One region of the Arthrobacter alpinus genome, then DNA from elsewhere that is predicted to be linked to it. Evidence: predicted binding sites of a transcription regulator. Region 1 holds the regulator's gene; each other region holds the start of a gene.
What was found. The regulator LexA, encoded in region 1, represses DNA repair genes until DNA is damaged. The targets are predictions, from matches to a motif close to TCGAACANNTGTTCGA.
Positions count from the first base shown of each region.

Region 1 (5,982 bases):
GGCCAATAGGAAACGCAACTCTGTCCCGTCGGTGGCTATCGCCGGATACACCAATGCCGGAAAGTCCTCCCTGCTGAACAGGCTCACCAACGCAGGCGTCCTGGTCGAGAACGCCTTGTTCGCCACCTTGGACCCCACCGTTCGCAAAACAGAGACCGCCGACGGTCTGGGTTACACCCTTGTCGACACGGTGGGTTTTGTCCGCTCGCTGCCCACCCAGTTGGTTGAGGCCTTCCGCTCCACCTTGGAGGAAGTGGCCGACGCAGACCTGATCCTGCACATTGTTGACGCGTCCCACCCGGATCCCGAGGGACAAATTTCGGCGGTGCGCACAGTGTTCGCCGAGGTTGGTGCGCTGAAAATCCCCGAGATCATCATCTTGAACAAGGTGGACATCGCCGATCCGCTGGTGGTTCAACGCCTGCGACAGCGCGAGCCGCGCAGCGTGGAAGTCTCTGCCCGCACCGGGCAGGGCATGGAGGGACTGCTCGCGGCCATCAGCGACGCCATCCCGCGCCCCGGGGTTGACCTGACACTGCTGATTCCCTACGACCGCGGCGACGTGCTGAACAGATTGCACGGAAGCGATGCCGAGATCCTCAGCATTGAGCACGGCGAAACCGGCACTGTGGCACATGTGCGCGTCCGTGACGACCTGGCCGCAGAAGTGGCACCGTTTGTCCAGCATGGATAAAAGTACTGCCGAAGCCGATGCCTCCACGGCCGATCCTGCACCAACACAAGCCTCAACGGACCAGGCCTCAACTGCTCAGGCCCTGGAACTGCTGGACAGGGCGGTGGAAGCCATGGGCGGCCAACGCCGGGACGGGCAGCATGAGATGGTCCGTCAGGTGGTGGCAGCCATTGAAACCGGCGACCACCTGCTGGTCCAGGCCGGAACAGGCACAGGAAAGTCCCTGGCCTACCTGATTCCGCTAATAGTTCATGCCCTCACGAGTGAAAAACCATCAGTGGTGGCCACGGCGACGCTGGCGTTGCAGGCCCAGATCGTGGGCCGTGACGTGCCCAGGCTGCTCGCTGCCCTGGACCCGCTGCTGCCGCGCCCCATTGACGTCGCCCTGGTCAAGGGCCGAAGCAACTATGTCTGCAAGCACAAATTGGGCGGTGGCTTCCCCACCGAGGACTCCTCCGAGGGGGCACTGTTCAGCCTGGGTGAGGACTCCAGTGTTGTGCATCTGCCAGGTGCCAAGACCGGGCCGACCTCGGCCCTCGGCCGTGAAGTTGTGCGGTTGCGCGAGTGGGCGCAGGACACCGAATCGGGTGACCGCGACGAACTGCTGCCCGGTGTCACGGACAAGGCGTGGCGGCAGGTCTCCGTCACGTCCATGGAGTGCCTGGGCGCGCAAAAGTGTCCCCTGGCCGAGATCTGCTTCTCCGAAATGGCCAGAGCCAAGGGAGCCGTGGCGGACATTGTGGTCACCAACCACGCCATGCTGGCGATCAGCGCCTTTGAGGGAATCGCGGTGCTGCCGGACTACGACGTCGTGGTGGTGGACGAGGCGCACGAACTCCAGGACCGTGTGACAGGTGCCGTCACCGGCCAGCTCTCTGTCCAGATGGTCCAGGCGGCGGCCTCAAGCACACGCAAACACACGGGCGTCTCCGTGGACGCGCTCCATGCGGCCGGCAATGCCCTGGATCTGGCCTTTGCAGCAACGCCGTCCGGGCTGCTACCCAACGGTCTGAACGAGACCCACTCGGCAGCCATCGAACAATTGCGGGACGCCGCACGCGTGGCTTTATCTGACTCCAAACCGGAGGGTTCGGCCGCCGTCGACGGTGGCCGGTCCATTGCCCGTTCCCGGTTGAACCTAGTCTTTGACCTGTGTGAGCGGATGTTGGCTGCCCAGGACGCCCGTGAAGTTCTCTGGGCGTCACGGGTAGGTAGCTTCACCCCCGGCCAGGGCTATCAAAAGGCGGATGAGGGCGAACCTCCCGTCATCAGCATCGCCCCGCTCAGTGTCGCCGGAAAATTGCGGGAGGGTCTGTTTGCCGACCATACGGTGATCCTGACCTCGGCAACACTGGCCATTGGCGAGTCGTTCCAGGCCACCGCCGGGGGGCTGGGTTTGTTGGGTGCCAACGCGCCGAACTGGACCGGTGCCGACGTCGGCTCCCCCTTCGATTATCCAAAGCAAGGCATGCTGTACGTTGCGGCGCACCTGCAAAAGCCCGGGTTCGGAAATTCTCCGGAGCAGTTGGCCGAGCTGGAGGCACTGATCACTGCCGCAGGGGGAGGGACGCTGGCGTTGTTCTCCTCACGCCGTGCGGCCGAGGACGCTGCCGAAAAGCTGCGCAAGAAGCTCAAGGTCAAGATTCTTTGTCAGGGAGACGCCTCGATCGCCGGCCTGATCAAGGAATTTGCCGAGGAACCCGACACCTGCCTTTTTGGCACCATGTCCTTGTGGCAGGGAGTTGATGTGCAGGGGGCCTCCTGCCGGCTGGTGGTCATTGACAGGATCCCGTTCCCCCGTCCCGACGATCCGCTGGTCACGGCACGGGCCAGGGCCGTGGCCCAAAGCGGGGGGGACGGCTTCATCGCCATCTCCGCAACCCATGCGGCTATTCGCCTGGCCCAGGGCGTGGGCCGGCTTATCCGCTCTAGCAGTGACAGGGGAGTTGTGGCGGTCCTTGATTCCCGCCTGGCCAACGCCAGCTACGGCGGGTTCCTGCGGGCCGCCCTGCCACCTTTTTGGTCCACCAAGGACAGGGCCGTGGCCCTGTCGGCGCTAGAGCGGCTCTCCGGCAAGTAGCCCGGCACGGCCTCGGGATGGTGGGTGCCGGCACCCGCAGCGAGCCACGCACGACAAAGCGCCCCGAGCATTGCCCGGGGCGCTTCTTCGTTGGCATTTGCTAGAGGCTGCGCAGCACCGAGACGACCTTGCCCATGACAGTGGCGTTGTCGCCCAGGATGGGCTCGTAGCGGGTGTTCTGCGGCAACAGCCAGGTGTGGCCATCACGCTGGCGAAACGTCTTGACAGTGGCCTCATCCTCGAGCAGGGCGGCCACAATATCACCATTGTTGGCGGTGTTCTGGCGCCGGATAACAACCCAGTCGCCGTCACAGATGGCGGCGTCAATCATGGAGTCGCCAACCACCTTGAGCATAAAGAGCTCGCCGCTGCCGACGATCTGGCGCGGCAACGGCATGATGTCATCGACCATCTGATCGGCCAGGATAGGACCGCCGGCGGCGATCCGTCCCACCAGCGGAACGAATGCCGTGTCCGAGGAACTGCTGAGTTGTGCAAAATTCAGGCCGTTGGAACTGCGGACCTGCTCCGGTGAGCTCACACCCTCAATGGCAACCACGCCGTCGTCAAGGACGAGGGGAATGAGAACTTCCATGGCACGTGGACGCTTGGGATCACGACGCAGGTAGCCGTGCCGCTCCAACTGGGTGAGCTGGTGGGTGACGCTGGAAAGGCTTGCCAATCCCACGTCGTCGCCAATTTCACGCATGGACGGCGGGTAACCCTTGTCAGCAATAGAGCGCTGGATGCACTCAAGGATCTTCTTTTGGCGGACCGTCAGACCCTTCATGCCGGCCCTGCTCGGTGCCTGGGGGATGCGGTGCGGAGGTTCTGGGAGCGTCATGATCCTTCGGTCCTTTCGTGGATGCCACTAATAATGTCAGTGCCTGCTGGTGGACTGCTTTCAGAGGCGAATCCTTACCCTCAAGATTAAGCCAGAAAAGTGGGAATTTCAAACATTTGTTCTAGCGAGTCTTGTCAGGAGTCGTCAATAGATGCTAAAACAGTAGTAGCGAGTTAGAACATACGTTCTATCGAACAAATTGTTTATGGAAGTTTTGCTCCTGCGGAACGACTGGGACGCCCCGCCTGGTGGGCTCCCACGGGAAGAAACTTCACGGTGTGAAAAGGAGCCTTAGTCATGAGCGCATTGGTGATTTCAACAATTGGACGTCCCGTCCTTGCAGCAACCCCCGGCGCCGCGCCCCTGCGGCTGACCCGGCGAGGGCGCATGATCCTGCTCGGCATTCCGGCCCTGCTGCTCAGCACAGTGCTCGTATTCTCGGTGTTGGCCCTGCTCCTGGGAGCCCTGGCCAGTCCTGCCAACGCCGCCACAAAGTTCAGCCCCATCGACATGGCGGACTACGCAACCACTGTCACGGTCTTGCAAGGCGAGAGTCTGTGGTCCATTGCGGCTGCCAGCGATTCAAGCCGCGATGTTCGAGAAGTCGTGGGTGAGATCGTGGCCTTGAATGAGCTGACCACCAACGTGGTGCAGGCAGGCCAGCAACTGTTTGTCCCGAACCCCAAATAGCCAAATGGTCGGACGTTACCTGTCACAAGTTCAGTCTTGACGTCCACGGCACTTAAACTAGTCCCATGGATCAGTTTGAACGCCTCAGCCAATTACCGCTCCGCGACGATCTGCGCGGACAACATCCCTACGGTGCCCCGCAAATCGACGTTCCTGTTTTGCTCAACGTCAACGAGAACACCTTTGGTGTTCCGCTGGACGCCAAGGAAGCAATCTTGAAGGCCGTCGCGGATGAACTTGACGGCTTGAACCGCTACCCTGATCGGGAGTTCACCGAACTTCGTAGGGCCCTGGCGGCATACTTGGGCCACGGGATGACTCAGGAGAACATCTGGGCCGCCAATGGCTCCAACGAGGTTCTGCAGCAATTGCTCCAAGCTTTTGGTGGACCCGGCCGGAAAGCCATGGGCTTTCCCCCCACGTACTCCATGTACCCCCTGCTCGCCAGCGGTACAGGCACCGGCTTCGTGACGGGGACCCGCGCCGCAGATTACAGCCTCAGCCCAGAATCGGCCGCCGAACAAGTACGCGCGCAAGCTCCCCACATAATATTCTTGTGTTCGCCCAATAACCCGACGGGCACCGCCCTGGGACGTGACGTTGTGGAGGCCGTTTACGAAGCCGGAGAAGCGTCGCAGGCGATCGTGATCGTCGATGAGGCCTACATGGAGTTCTCCCATGAGGGAACCCCCAGTGCACTGTCCTTGCTGCCGGGCAGGCCCCGCCTGGTTGTCTCGCGCACCATGAGCAAGGCCTTTGCCCTGGCCGGGGCACGAGTGGGCTATATGGCGGCCGCCCCTGAAGTCGCCGACGCGGTCCGCCTTGTTCGTCTGCCCTACCACCTGTCCGCCATCACCCAGGCCACAGCCGTGGCTGCCCTGCGAAACTCCGATTCGCTCTTGGCAAATGTCGAAGCCATCAAGATTCAACGGGATCGGATCGTGGACGAACTGACACGCATCGGTCTGACCCCGGCACCGTCGGACTCCAACTTTGTTTTCTTTGGTGGTCTCGAGGACCCCCGCTCGGTCTGGGAAGGTCTGCTGGCGGCCGGGGTGCTCATCCGTGACGTGGGCATTGCTGGCCACCTGCGTGTCACTGCCGGCACGGAACAGGAAACCACCGCTTTTCTTTCCGGACTCCGTGCCATCCTGGCCACCTAACCGCCACTTTTCGACGGCGTCGTTCCGGCGAGCCCACGCCCGGGAAAGCTCGGGGAGTGGGCGGCTTTGGGCAGAAGCAGCCACTCTCTTCTAAACTGGTGGAACACGACGACTTGTTTCACCTTCCTTCCGCGCAGGGTCATGCTCCCTGGCGGCCGGACACCACCGAATCAAAGGATGCTTTTATCATGACCGAGAACAGTCGGCAGCCTGGCCAGGGACGCACCGCACGCCTTGAACGTGGCACCAGCGAATCCCATGTGCTCGTTGAAATCAACCTGGACGGCACAGGTGTTTCAGAGATTGACACCTCGGTGCCGTTTTACGATCACATGCTCACTGCCCTGTCCAAACACTCCTTGATCGACATGAAAATCAAGGCCACCGGGGACACCCACATTGACGTGCACCACACGGTGGAGGATGTGGCCATCTCACTGGGCGAGGTCCTTCGGGTGGCCCTGGGCGATAAGGCAGGTATCCGTCGATTTGGCGAAGCCACGGTGCCGCT
Region 1 covers NZ_CP012677.1:931,089-937,070, forward strand. The annotation lists gene hflX (GTPase HflX) at 1-694, shown strand, start outside; gene AOC05_RS04040 (ATP-dependent DNA helicase) at 687-2,774, shown strand; gene lexA (transcriptional repressor LexA) at 2,875-3,618, opposite strand; gene AOC05_RS04050 (LysM peptidoglycan-binding domain-containing protein) at 3,916-4,308, shown strand; gene AOC05_RS04055 (histidinol-phosphate transaminase) at 4,374-5,471, shown strand; gene hisB (imidazoleglycerol-phosphate dehydratase HisB) at 5,660-5,982, shown strand, end outside.

Region 2 (5,982 bases), 710 kb from region 1:
GCGCCACAACTGCAAAACGTCTCACAGCCCATCCTTCGTGTTCCACTCACCGGAGAGGGAACAGCAGGGACTAGCATGGCCACATGGAAAGCGATGAGGTTGGTACACAGTTCCACGCTGACGTGGTGGTAGTGGGCGCAGGTCTCTCCGGGCTGGTCTGCGCCGCCGAGGCCTACAACGCCGGCCGGAGCGTCCTGATTCTCGATCAGGAACCCGAGGCCTCCTTGGGCGGGCAGGCGCACTGGTCATTTGGCGGGTTGTTCCTGGTGGACTCCCCCGAACAGCGCCGCCTCGGTGTCAAGGACAGTGCCGAACTTGCCCTGGGTGACTGGATGGGCTCGGCCGCGTTCGACCGTCCGGAGGATTTTTGGGCGCGACAATGGGCGGAATCCTATGTGAATTTTGCGGCCGGGGAAAAGCGTTCCTGGTTACACGCCTTGGGTGTGCGGTTCTTCCCGCTGGTGCAATGGGCTGAGCGCGGTGGCTACGACGCGCAGGGCCACGGCAACTCTGTTCCCCGCTTCCACGTTGTGTGGGGTACGGGCCCGGGCATCCTGGAGCCCTTCCTGGCCAAGGTCGCCGAAGGTGTCGCCGCCGGTCGCATCCAACTTGCCTTCCGCCACCGGGCCACCGAATTGATGCTCGACGGCGGTGCCGTCACGGGCGTTCGCGGGCAGGTTTTGGCGCCCTCCCGCAGTCCCAGGGGTGTGGCCAGCAGCCGCGAGGTTGTGGGGGACTTCACAGTGTCAGGCGCCGCTGTCATTGTCACCAGCGGCGGAATTGGCGCCAATCACGACATGGTGCGTCAACAGTGGCCCGGCCACAAGAGCCCAAAGTTCATGCTCACGGGTGTTCCCGCGTCGGTTGACGGCGACTTTCAACAAGCTGTTGCCTCCGCTGGCGGAAACCTGGTCAACACCGACAGAATGTGGCACTACCCGGAGGGCATCCACAACCCGGATCCCGTCTGGCCAAACCACGGTATCCGCATCCTCTCCGGGCCGTCACCGCTGTGGCTGGACGCCACCGGGCACCGGCTGCCTGTACCGCTATTTCCCGGCTTCGACTCACTCGGCACGCTCCGGCACTTGGGGACCACCGGCCATGACCACTCGTGGTTCGTGCTCAATCAGACGATCATCAACAAGGAGTTTGCGCTCTCCGGCTCCGAGCAGAACCCGGATCTGACCGGAAGGGATGTGAAGTTACTGGCCAAGCGTGCCCTGCCGGGAGCCACCGGTCCGGTGCAGAACTTTCTACACCACGGGGTCGATTTCTTACAGGCCGTCACAGCGCAGGAATTGGGCACCAAAATGAACGCACTCGTTGGCGAGGACCTTATTGACCCGCAAGGCCTGTTTGAAACCTTAGCGGCACGGGACCGGCAGGTGCACAGCGGTTTGGGCAAGGACACCCAACTCAATGCCATTCGAGAAGCCCGCCGATTTGCCACCGACAAGCTGATACGCGTGGTTCCTCCGCACGCCATGATGGCCCCGGAACACGGACCCCTGATCGCTGTGCGGCTTTCGACGCTGACGCGCAAGAGCTTGGGTGGCCTGCAAACGGACCTGGCCGGCAGGGTCCTGAACTCCGACGGCGTCCCCGTCGCTGGCTTGTACGCCGCGGGCGAGGCCGCAGGTTTCGGCGGCGGCGGCCTGCATGGCTATCGCTCGCTCGAGGGAACATTCCTAGGTGGCTGCCTCTTCTCCGGGCGCACTGCAGGACGCCAAGCCGCCAGCGACACCGCCGGATGAGGGCTGCTGCATCCGCGTCCTGGTCACCGGATATTCTCGGTCCCGACTACCAAGCAATGACACTTCAGGCACCCCGCCCCGATGGCACAGCCCGCCGTGCCACCCTGATTCGGCATAGTCCAGCCGACGGAGGCGCCGACGAATCCGGTCGCTCTCCACGCTTGGGCGTGCTCTACATCCACGGCTGGAGCGACTACTTCTACAACACCGGACTCTCTGAGTTCTTCTCCAGCCACGGCTACGACTTTTACGCCCTGGATTTACACAACCACGGCCGTAGCCTGGAATCAGCGGAGCTCGGTGGCTACGTGGATGACCTCGCTGACTACGACGATGAAATCCTGCTGGCCCACCAAGTCATTGCTAACGAGCTCTACCAAGGGAACGCTAAACCCGAAGGCCCGGCAGCTGAGTCTGTGCACACAAACCCAATCGGACGGGCCGCCATCATTCTGGTAGGCCACTCAACCGGTGGGCTTATCGCCGCCCTCTGGGCACGCAAGTTCCCCGACAAGGTAAGCCACCTGGTTCTAAACAGCCCCTGGCTGGAAATCCATGGTGGGGCTGCCATCCGGCGTGCAGCCACTCCGCTGGTCCGGCCCGTGGCCGACCGCCGGCCCCTGACCAGGATGCGGGTGCCGGAGCGCACGTTCTACTGGCGCGGAATCAGCGACGAGGCCTACGGGGACTGGCACGTGGACAGGCACATGCGACCGCCCCAGGCTTTCCCCGTGAGGGCCGGCTGGATGCAGGCCATCATGGCTGCCCAGCGTGAGGTTGCCAGCGGGTTGGCCCTGCCCATGCCCGCTCTGGTCTTACTCTCGGCACGCAGCATGCTGGGGCCCGTATGGAATGAGGCAATGCTTCACGCCGACGTCGTTCTGGACGTGCGTGCCCTGGCTTTTCGGGCGCTTTCCCTCGGGAGCAGCGTGGCCCTGGAACGCATCGACGGCGCCTTGCACGAGGTCTTCCTCTCCAACAAGCCCGTGCGCGACGACGCCTACAACAGGCTTGCCCGCTGGCTGCGGGGATACGTCGACTAGCAGGCGTCGTGCGATGCGGTTCCTCCCCGACAAGCGCGGGCTCCATGAGGGACACAACAGGTCGTTCTGCGGTACGCTTCCGGCCACCAGTCTCAGTGATTTTGGCCAACACTTCGCGGGTGCCGGGTGCCTGGGTGCCGGGCCTGTGTTGTGGGGGAGGGTGCTTGCTAGAAGGGTGCGTTTTGTTCGTTGTCGGGGTGGTTGTGGAGGTATTCGCGTCCGGTGGGGGTGGTGGTTTTGGTGGCACCGTTTTCGGCTGGTTCTACGTTCCAGCCGGTGGTGGGCTCGTCTTTGAGGCGGTGGCAGTAGATGGAGCGTGGGCAGAGGTTCTCGGTGCTGGTGTGGCCTTTGGGCAGGGCGGTGCCGTTGAGGGTGTACCGGGTTTGGTGGAACGGGATGGTGTGGTCGATCTGGCAGTTCCGGGCCGGGGTGTCGCACCCGATTCCGGTACAGACAGGGTCCCGGAGACGGACGAGCCTGACCATGTCCGCGGGTGGTTTGTAAGCGGTGCGCCCGATACTGACGATGGTACCTTTTTCGGGGTCGGTGAGGATCCGGTGCCAGGAGCTGGCCCCGGCGGCGAGTTCTCTGGCCTGATCGGCCGGGATGGGACCGTACCCGTCGAGATGGCCGGGCTCCTCCGAGGTGTTCAGCAGAGTCAGGAACGGGATAGTGACGTTGACCTTAGCCGGGATACGAGGAGCAAACCGTGGCTCCGGAACCGACCCACCACCGGGCAGCCCATTCCCTGCCAGCCCATTGCCGCTCAGCCCATTGCCGCTCAGCCCGGTGGTGGGGTGGGGTGCTGGATGGTCTGGTGCTGGATGGTCTGGGGTGGGGTTGTTACAGGAGCAGTCAGTGCAGCTGGTGGCGGGGTGGAGGAAGGCTTGATGGATCAGGTCCAGGAAGCAATCGGCGAGGTAGTTATCGTAGCTACGGGAGGGCCGCCCGGTCGGGGTCAAAGCGGTGGAGGGTTCCCCATCCTGTTGGGCCTGTCTGGCCCAGGCTTCTAAGGACTGGAACAAGGCCAGGGCTGGTGTGGCGGGCAGGATCGCACCGAGTTGGGCCATCCCGTCGGGCAGGGGCGTGAACCAGACCCGGCGCTGGATCCGGGCCCGCTCGTGCCGGACCGCCAACGGTTCAGGGTTGAAGCGTTCGGCCAGGCGCCGGATCTTGCGGGTCAGCCCGGCCGGGTTCATCCGGGCCGCCCCGGGCAAAAACAGTGGCTCCAGCACCAAGAAGAGCTCCTCGGGAACGTTCTCCAGGCCCCGGTGGATGGCCCGGATCCGCAACCCGTCCAGCAGACCCTGCCGGTGCAGGGCCAAGGTCGCCGGGAGCGCGGTCAGGGTCGCGGCGTCATCGAGTCGATGCTCGGCGGCGCCCCGCCCGATCGCGTATACCGCCATCAGTTCCCCGGCAGCCCACAACGACACCCCGCCGCGTTCCCGGACCGGTTCATCGGCCAGAGGCGGACGACGGGTAGCAAACACGGCCACCGCCTCGGCTTCCCTGGCCTGAGCGAAAGCGGCCAAACGGTTCGCCGCATGCATGAAGTCCAACACCTCGTTATCGGCCAGCCCGGCCGGATCCAGAACCTCCAACGCCTCGGCCCCCGCAGCAGGGGTCCACACCACACCGGCAGGGTTGTCCTTCCTGGGCGCCTTAGGAAGGTCCGGAACCGAAGCCCGCACCACCGCCACCGCAGCATCCGCACCCACACCAGAGAGCGACACAGGCAACAGTGCCCCAACCCCCAGCCCCGGTACAGGCGCGGCAGGCAAGAACTGGGCCGCCCATTCCTCCGCACTGATCTCCCGCGACGGGCCGATCCACGTGACATTGCGCATCTGCGGGTCATCGGCAAAAGGATCACTGGCAATCAGCCGGGCCAGCGCAGCACCATCCCCATCCACCACAGCATCCACAGCAACACCGAAAGAATCATGGCCGGAAAAATCGCCGCCAACAATCCCCTCCGGCCCAAAGCCGGGGTCCTGATCCAAAAACGCCTGCCCGGAAGGGGTGGAACCCCTCTTGCTACCGGACCGATCAACGGTGCCCATACACCAATTTTAGACCTAAATACGCCAGCAAGGAAGTACTATAGAACAAATGTTCTAATAATATTTACTCTTCTCCCAGTCCCGGCACGGGATACATGCGAGGAACGTGAGCGGAATCAGCTGGTGGACTTGGCTGCATCCACAGCGCCGCCATAGCGCCTGTCCCTGCGGGCGTATTCATCAACCGCCGCCCACAAAGTCCTGCGGTCGACGTCGGGCCACAGCGTGTCCATGAAGACAAATTCAGCATAGGCGCTTTGCCACAACAGGAAGTTGGAGAGCCGCTGCTCGCCGCTGGAACGCAGGAACAAGTCCACGTCCGGCACATCGGGCAAGTACAGGTATTTTTGGATCGTCTTCTCAGACACCGAGCGCGGGCTCATTTTTCCGGCCGCAACATCGGCCGCCAAGGCGGCAACGGCGTCGGAAATTTCAGCCCGTCCGCCGTAATTAACACACATGGTCAACGTAATGGTGTCGTTGTCCTTAGTGTGCTCCTGTGCCACTTCCAGCTCCTTGATCACGGATCCCCAGAGCCTTGGTTTGCGGCCTGACCACCGAATGCGTACGCCCCAGGAGTCAAGTTGGTCCCGCTGACGTCTTAATACATCTTTGTTAAATCCCATGAGGAAACGAATTTCCTCCGGTGAACGCTTCCAATTTTCGGTGGAAAAGGCGTAGACACTAACGTATTTGATACCCATTTCAATGGCGCCAGCCATGACGTCCAACAACGCCGGCTCCCCCGCCTTGTGACCCTCCACCCGGGGCAGACCGCGCTGGTTGGCCCACCTGCCGTTCCCATCCATGACGATGGCCACATGCGCGGGGATCAGCTGCGCGGGAATCGCTGGCATGATCTCCCCTGAGGGGTGCGGCCAAGGCGCCACGACGGCCGGCTTTGTGGTGCTTCGACTGCTGCGTTGGACTGCCACGGGTTTATGCACGCTCCACAAGTTTCAGGGAACGCACGGTGCGCTCCAAATGCCATTGCACGTAACCGGCCACGAGGCCTGCAGCCTCCCGGCGGTGAATATTCTCCGAAGCGTCAGCGCCGGCCCAATCCCCGGAGAGCAGGCACGCCAGCAAGAACATGGTTTGCGGGGCCGGAGCCGGTGA
Region 2 covers NZ_CP012677.1:1,641,168-1,647,149, forward strand. The annotation lists gene AOC05_RS07285 (FAD-binding dehydrogenase) at 84-1,757, shown strand; gene AOC05_RS07290 (alpha/beta hydrolase) at 1,814-2,800, shown strand; gene AOC05_RS07295 (DUF222 domain-containing protein) at 2,968-4,863, opposite strand; gene AOC05_RS07300 (isoprenyl transferase) at 4,980-5,720, opposite strand; gene recO (DNA repair protein RecO) at 5,803-5,982, opposite strand, start outside.
Region 2: the regulator LexA is predicted to act here: its motif matches at 4,905-4,920, upstream of AOC05_RS07295 (DUF222 domain-containing protein).

Region 3 (5,982 bases), 1.8 Mb from region 1:
CGACGGTCAAGACCCACCTGCGCAGTGTTTTGGACAAACTTGGTTTGCGAGCCCGGCCCCAACTCGTCGCTTTGTCTACGAGCGACGTCTGTTGGGGTGAGCGAACAATGATGGGAGGCGCCCACCACATGAGTACCGCGTGCCTCAGTCGAAGGTCAAGCACTGAGGTAGTCGGCGAGGAGGCCCTCTGCTGGGCTGAGGTCGGCCGGTCAGGCGTGGAGCTGTCGCCGTCGACTGTTCAGTGGTGCCGTGGTGGCGGCATTGATTCTGGCGCTGATTTTCTTCATGAGCCATTTCGGGTAGCTCGGTGGTGTTATATCGGGTGGTGGTGGGGGGGGTAGTAGCGGCCGGTGGGGGAGGTCCATCCGGGGCGTCCGGGGTCGTTTTGCCGCCCTGATCCCATGGGGTGAGGTGATCGCGCCCGGCGTGGACGGCTTTAACGGTGCAGCCCGGGAAGGTGCAGAATTCGTTGCTGGCCTGCAGCATGGTCCGCATTTTTTACTTACCCAGAGGGTGTCCGGGGTGAGGGCTAGAGCTTCCCCCGTCAGGGGATCGGTAAAGGCCCGGTAGAAACATGAGGCGTTGGCCAGGAGGCGTTTGGCGATATCGATGCTGATGGGCCCGTATCCTTCCAATAGTGCGGGGGCATTGCTGACGACTATCAGTGACAGGGCAGGGATCAACACCACGGGCATGACTGCCGGCATTGGCGGCAACCCCGACCACGCCACTCCGGGGAGACCACCATTGGGCGCGGCGGTGCCGGTGATCCAGGAGTCCGGGCGCCACGGGTCTGGGGCCCAGAGGTCGGGAATGGGGAACTCGGGTTCGCTGCCGTCTTCTATGGTCCAAGGTTCCGTGCTGAACCCTTGGCGGCTGAACACATCGTCCATTCCGGGTGGATCGTCCTGCGGTGGGTTGTTCTCGGTGGTGTGTGGGCACTGGTGAGAGTTGATGCCATTGGCAGCGAAGTCCTGGCCGAGTCGGATGATTGCTGCGACGTCGGCTCGCAGTTAGGTGAGGTTCCGGGCCTCGCTGGGACGTTGGGCATTTTTGGCAATGAAAGTACATTGATCCCAGATGCCCTCTACCGTGGGTGCCGGCAGGTAGAGGCTGAGCCAAGACATGCCATCGTGGACGCGTTGGACCTCGATCCGCCGTTGCTCGTAGGCCACCTTGGTGCGGGTAGTGATCGATTCGGGTTGGGTTCTCTCCCGCAACCGCCGAGCCTTGTCCCTAAAGGAGCACAACGTGCAGCCGGCTTTACCAAGCAATGTCTGTTCATAAGCGGTGATGGCGGCTTCCGGGATGCCAGAGGAACGCAAAGTCAGGGACTTATCGGCGATGACCACGGCGTGTCCCCAAGAGATCGCACCGTCTCGAAGAGACGTGAACGTTGCCGGGAGGTTCCGGATTAGTGTCGCCAAGTGTTCCATTAACTCGCCGGCTTGTCCCTCGCTCACCGTCAGGACGGCGGCGATTTCTGCACGGCAACTCATGGCCGACAAGGTGTTTTGCCATAAATCGAGACCAAGGGCCGTGTCTTCGGCATGGGTTGCGCAGTACCGGAGTTCAATCACGGCGGCCTTGAACGCGGCTGTGGCATCCTCCAAGGACTTCAGCGCCGACAGAGCAGCGAAACAGTCATCACTGACTGTTCGTGCCGCCTCAACCTTCGTTAGACGTGGCACGCCCGTCAGGTCGAACGGATCGGCGAAGGGTGCAAAGTCAGGCAAGCCCAGTAAGCCGGCAGAGGTGGTGTCGAAACGGGAAATGTCCGGAAAGTGTCAGTGCTGTGATTAGCTCCGCCGCAGTGGGTGCGGCTGGCGACTCGCCCCGTTCTCCGGGGACCAGCACCGGACTACTTATACCACAATTTTACGAACAATATCCTAAGGAAATAATATTTTCTAGAAAAAGAATTCTATAACTTTAATGTTCGACATCCGCCTTGAAGTTTCGCCACCTCCTGACATCGCCAACTGCACGGGTCGCCTCCTGACTGTCGGCTCAGCCCACATGCTCATCAGAGTGGGACGAATCGTCACTTTCAACAGTTGCGTACTCTTGCACCGGTGCCGCCAACGTCCTACCGTGGGGGCAAGGCCGTCACGGCCGAGGAAGCAACCGAGGAAGCAACTGAGGAAGCAACTATGGAGTGGGAGCTGCCGCAATGAGTTCAGACGACGTGGAAATTTCGACCCGACTCCGTCCCGGTGAATGGACGCAGGAGAGCCTAGACGAGCTGGTCAGGGAGTACCAACACAAGATCGCGGAAATGGGGGCGGCGCCCAACGAGATCAAGACCCATATTGAACACACAGAGGCTGGCGGCGTGAAAGTCCGTGTGGAGTGGGACAAGGGGCTCTAAGAGTATTAGGCGCTTCGGAACGGCGGCCGCACCTTGTCCGAGGTGGTCGACTCCGGGCGTTCCAGTCCGGCAAAGGGTTCCAGATCCTTAATAAAGGCCGGCCGATCATTCCGGGGGAGGGCTGTGGCTCCGTAGCTGAGGAAGATGGCTGCGGGAGGTTGCTTGATCTGCGCATAGTTGGATGCCGCCTTTCCAGCAGGGGCAAGTGCGGCGTCATGGATCTCCACTGACACCCATTGGGTGTCGCCGTACGCGGTGCCGAACCAAACAAAAGTTTCCGGCGATTCCAGCCCGGTTTTGTCCAGGCCCCGGGCGGAGGCGAAGCCATTCACGATCTCCACCACGCGGGCCCACTCGGCGCTGGGCGGAACCGTGCCGCTGGCCCACGACACCGAGTTGTAGGTGGTGCTCATGGCTACTCCGCCGTAGCCGTTGCCGGCCCCGGCGTGCCAGCTGGACTCACCCGAGGTTGCCCAGGCCAGCCCGAACTCCTGGGTTAGGGCCGCCGTGATGTCCGTCAGGATCCCGGCGCTCACCGACTCGATGTCTTCCGCGACAGGAGCCCTCAGTAGCTGGTCCGGTTCATTGCCGGACGGGGCCGGGAAGTCCTTCCAGTCGACGGCGACCTCCTCGCCGGACGCGGTCGTATAGCTGGTTCTCGGTGATGACGTGCAGGCCGACAGTCCACCCAATAACAGCGCGGCCGCAAGGGCCGCGGACGCGGCCCGCCAACGAAGTTTCACAAGTACCCCCTATAAACCCCAGCCTAGGCCGCAGGTACGGGGAAGTCCTCAGCCAGTGGGATGAATCGGTGAGCCTAGTCTTCAGCGCGGTCGATACTCACCACGGCCAGGAAACCGCGGCCAGAGATCTCCGGCGCATCCTCGGTACCCACCACGGTGTCAAGCTTGCCCAGCGGAACGGGGGTGCCGCCGTCGTCCACGGAAACCGTGGCGGAGCCCTGAAGCAGCACGGCAAACTGTCCGGCGAACACCGGGTGCGGACGCTTCTTGGACAGTTCCAAAATGGTGGCGTAGCCCTTGAACGAGCCGCGGCGGGTCATCACATTCAAGTCCATGAGCGCGCCCGTGGGCAGGCTTGCGGAGGTCTCTAAATCACCGGAAAAGCGGAAGGTGCGGTACTTTTCCAGGGCATGCTCGGCGCCGTCGACGGTCAGGGCTATCAGCTCGCCGTCGATGATGGTCAGGATCCGGTCCATGCCCGGCATGGGGGAAAACGGGCCGGCCTTGGCCACTTCGGCGATGCTGATCCGCCAGTCCCACGGCTCGGCGTTGGAGACCTTGTCGCCGGAGCCCAGCGTCATCCGATCAGCGGAACCTGAGGCAAGCTGGCGGGTTATGCCACCACCATTGGCCCACGGGGCGGCCTTCAAGGATGCGTACTTGATGATGTCCACTATTTTTCGTCCACATTCTTCACGCTGTACACGTGCAGGCGCTTGGGCTCGGACGGATGGCGCCGGGCCTTGCGCTTGTAGTAGGACCAGCCTCCCGTTATGGCCGCCGAGATGCCAAACGCCAACAGGATCTTGATCGGCAAGTTGAACCTGGTCAGGGTGAACACGAGGATCATGGAGGCAAAACTGGCAAAACTGACGATAACGTCCAGCCAGGCGGTCTTATTACGCATATCACCAGCTTACGCGGCGAAGTCCGCCCTCACATTCGCGAGGTCAGCGCGCCGCAAAAGCCCGGAGGAGGTGCCGTCGTCGTGCTTGGACTAGTGGTAGCTGCTCACGAAGGGCCGGTTGCTGGGCACGATCTCCTTGCCCAGCGGCATGAGGGAGATGGGGATCATCTTTATGTTGGCGATGGCCAGGGGGATGCCAATGATGGTCAGGGCCATGGCGACCGCCGTGGTGACGTGGCTGATGACGATCCAGATACCGGCCACCAGAATCCAAATGATGTTGCCCAGGGTGCTGGCGATGCCCGTGCCACCGGGCTTGTCCACCACCGTCCGGCCGAAGGGCCAGAGCGCATAGCCGGCAATACGGAAGGACGCGATGCCCCACGGGATGGTGATGATCAGGATGCAGCACACAATACCGGCCAGAAAATAGCTCAGGGCCAGCCAGAAGCCGCCAAACACGAGCCAAATGACGTTCAGGATGGTCTTCATGCTTTCATTGTGCCCCACAAGGTGCGGTGAGGCGTCAGGGATGACCCTAGTGTTTACCCTTATCTGCTTCCACGCCCGCGGTGCTAGGCTAATTTCCACCAAACGTCACCGTTACACGAGGGCAGGAAGCGAAGATTCCATGGATTTCGGCACAGTCTTTTTGATCCTCATATTGGTGGTCATCGCCATTGTCCTGGGCGTTGCCATCACCGTTGGCGTGCTTGTCTCCCGCGGCGTCCTGGGCCTGGTGAAGCTGTCCAAGCCAAAGTATGAGTCCGCCAAGCGCAACGCCATGAAGGTGCGTGCGGAGACCACCTCGGGGCCGCTCGGGGAGATCATGAAGGCGCGGATCCGCCTGCAGGAAGCCATGGAGGCTACCCGTCGCAGCCTGGAGGTTGCCAGTTCCACGCGCCAATACACGGGTAACCTGGACTCCATTTTCCGTACCTTGCAGCAGTCCGCCCAGGTGGTGGACAGCCAGTTACTGGTGGCCCAACAGGACCCGGACCCGGCCGTGCGGGGCATCTATGCCAAGACCCTCAGCGTCCAGGCGGAGCAAATTACCCACACGGCCACAGGTATTCGCAACGCCCTGGCCAGCGCCGCCGCGCCCGCCGTCGACGTGGACCTCAAGGACCTCACCCGCACCTTGGAGATCGAGGCAACCATGCTCAAGAACTGGTCCGCCACCTACACCGGTCTCGGCGACGGTTCCTAGGCTCCCATGGGCGTTTTCTCCCGCTTCCGTGCGCTCTTTCCCAAGGGTTCCGGGCACGACGCCGGAGCCGCCTCCCCAGGGCAGCTCACCCTCGGTGATGCCCAGTTCAAGCAGCTCGCCGCGGTGCAGAGCATGCGCCGGGGCGTGGCCGATGTTTCCGTGAGTCGGCAACGCCTGGACATCCAGGCCGCCGATCTTCAGCGGGCCATGGACGCGCTCCAGGCCCAGGCAACGACCAGCCAGGAAGCCGGGAACCCCGTCGCGGCCCAGACCGCGCTGGCCCGGCACCTGATCATGGCCGAACAGCTTGGCGACCTTCTGTCCCAGCGCGATGCCCTTGCCGAGCAGGAATCAATGCTGATCGCGTCCCTGACCCAGCTGCAGGCCAGGGTTTCCGGCTTCAACGTCACGGCTCAGACACTCAAGGCCGCCCAAATCGCCGCCGAGGCCCGGCACACCATTGCCAAGTCCCTGGACGAGTTGGACGGTCCCGATCAGAACCGTGTCCGCTAGGTCTCGGTGACGTTCCCCGAGACCATGCCAAAGGCAAACGCCTTGGTGGCCCCGCTCTGGGCCGCCCCGTCAGCACTGTCCAGGATAAAGCGCACAATCGCGCTGCCGGCAGCGATGTCCTGTGCCGTGACAGTGTAGGTGGCCGTAAAGCCCAGTGAGGTGTCCGGGGCCAGCGACGTGGGATCCACAACGCCCAAGTCGGGGGACAAGTGCACCGCAATCGACGGCGTAGATTCAC
Region 3 covers NZ_CP012677.1:3,156,016-3,161,997, reverse strand. The annotation lists gene AOC05_RS14370 (response regulator transcription factor) at 1-341, shown strand, start outside; gene AOC05_RS14365 (DUF222 domain-containing protein) at 1,014-1,736, opposite strand; gene AOC05_RS14360 (hypothetical protein) at 2,174-2,371, shown strand; gene AOC05_RS14355 (hypothetical protein) at 2,377-3,114, opposite strand; gene AOC05_RS14350 (HutD family protein) at 3,189-3,788, opposite strand; gene AOC05_RS14345 (hypothetical protein) at 3,788-4,021, opposite strand; gene AOC05_RS14340 (YccF domain-containing protein) at 4,112-4,513, opposite strand; gene AOC05_RS14335 (hypothetical protein) at 4,554-5,231, shown strand; gene AOC05_RS14330 (PspA/IM30 family protein) at 5,238-5,744, shown strand; gene AOC05_RS14325 (sialidase family protein) at 5,741-5,982, opposite strand, start outside.
Region 3: the regulator LexA is predicted to act here: its motif matches at 1,912-1,927, upstream of AOC05_RS14365 (DUF222 domain-containing protein).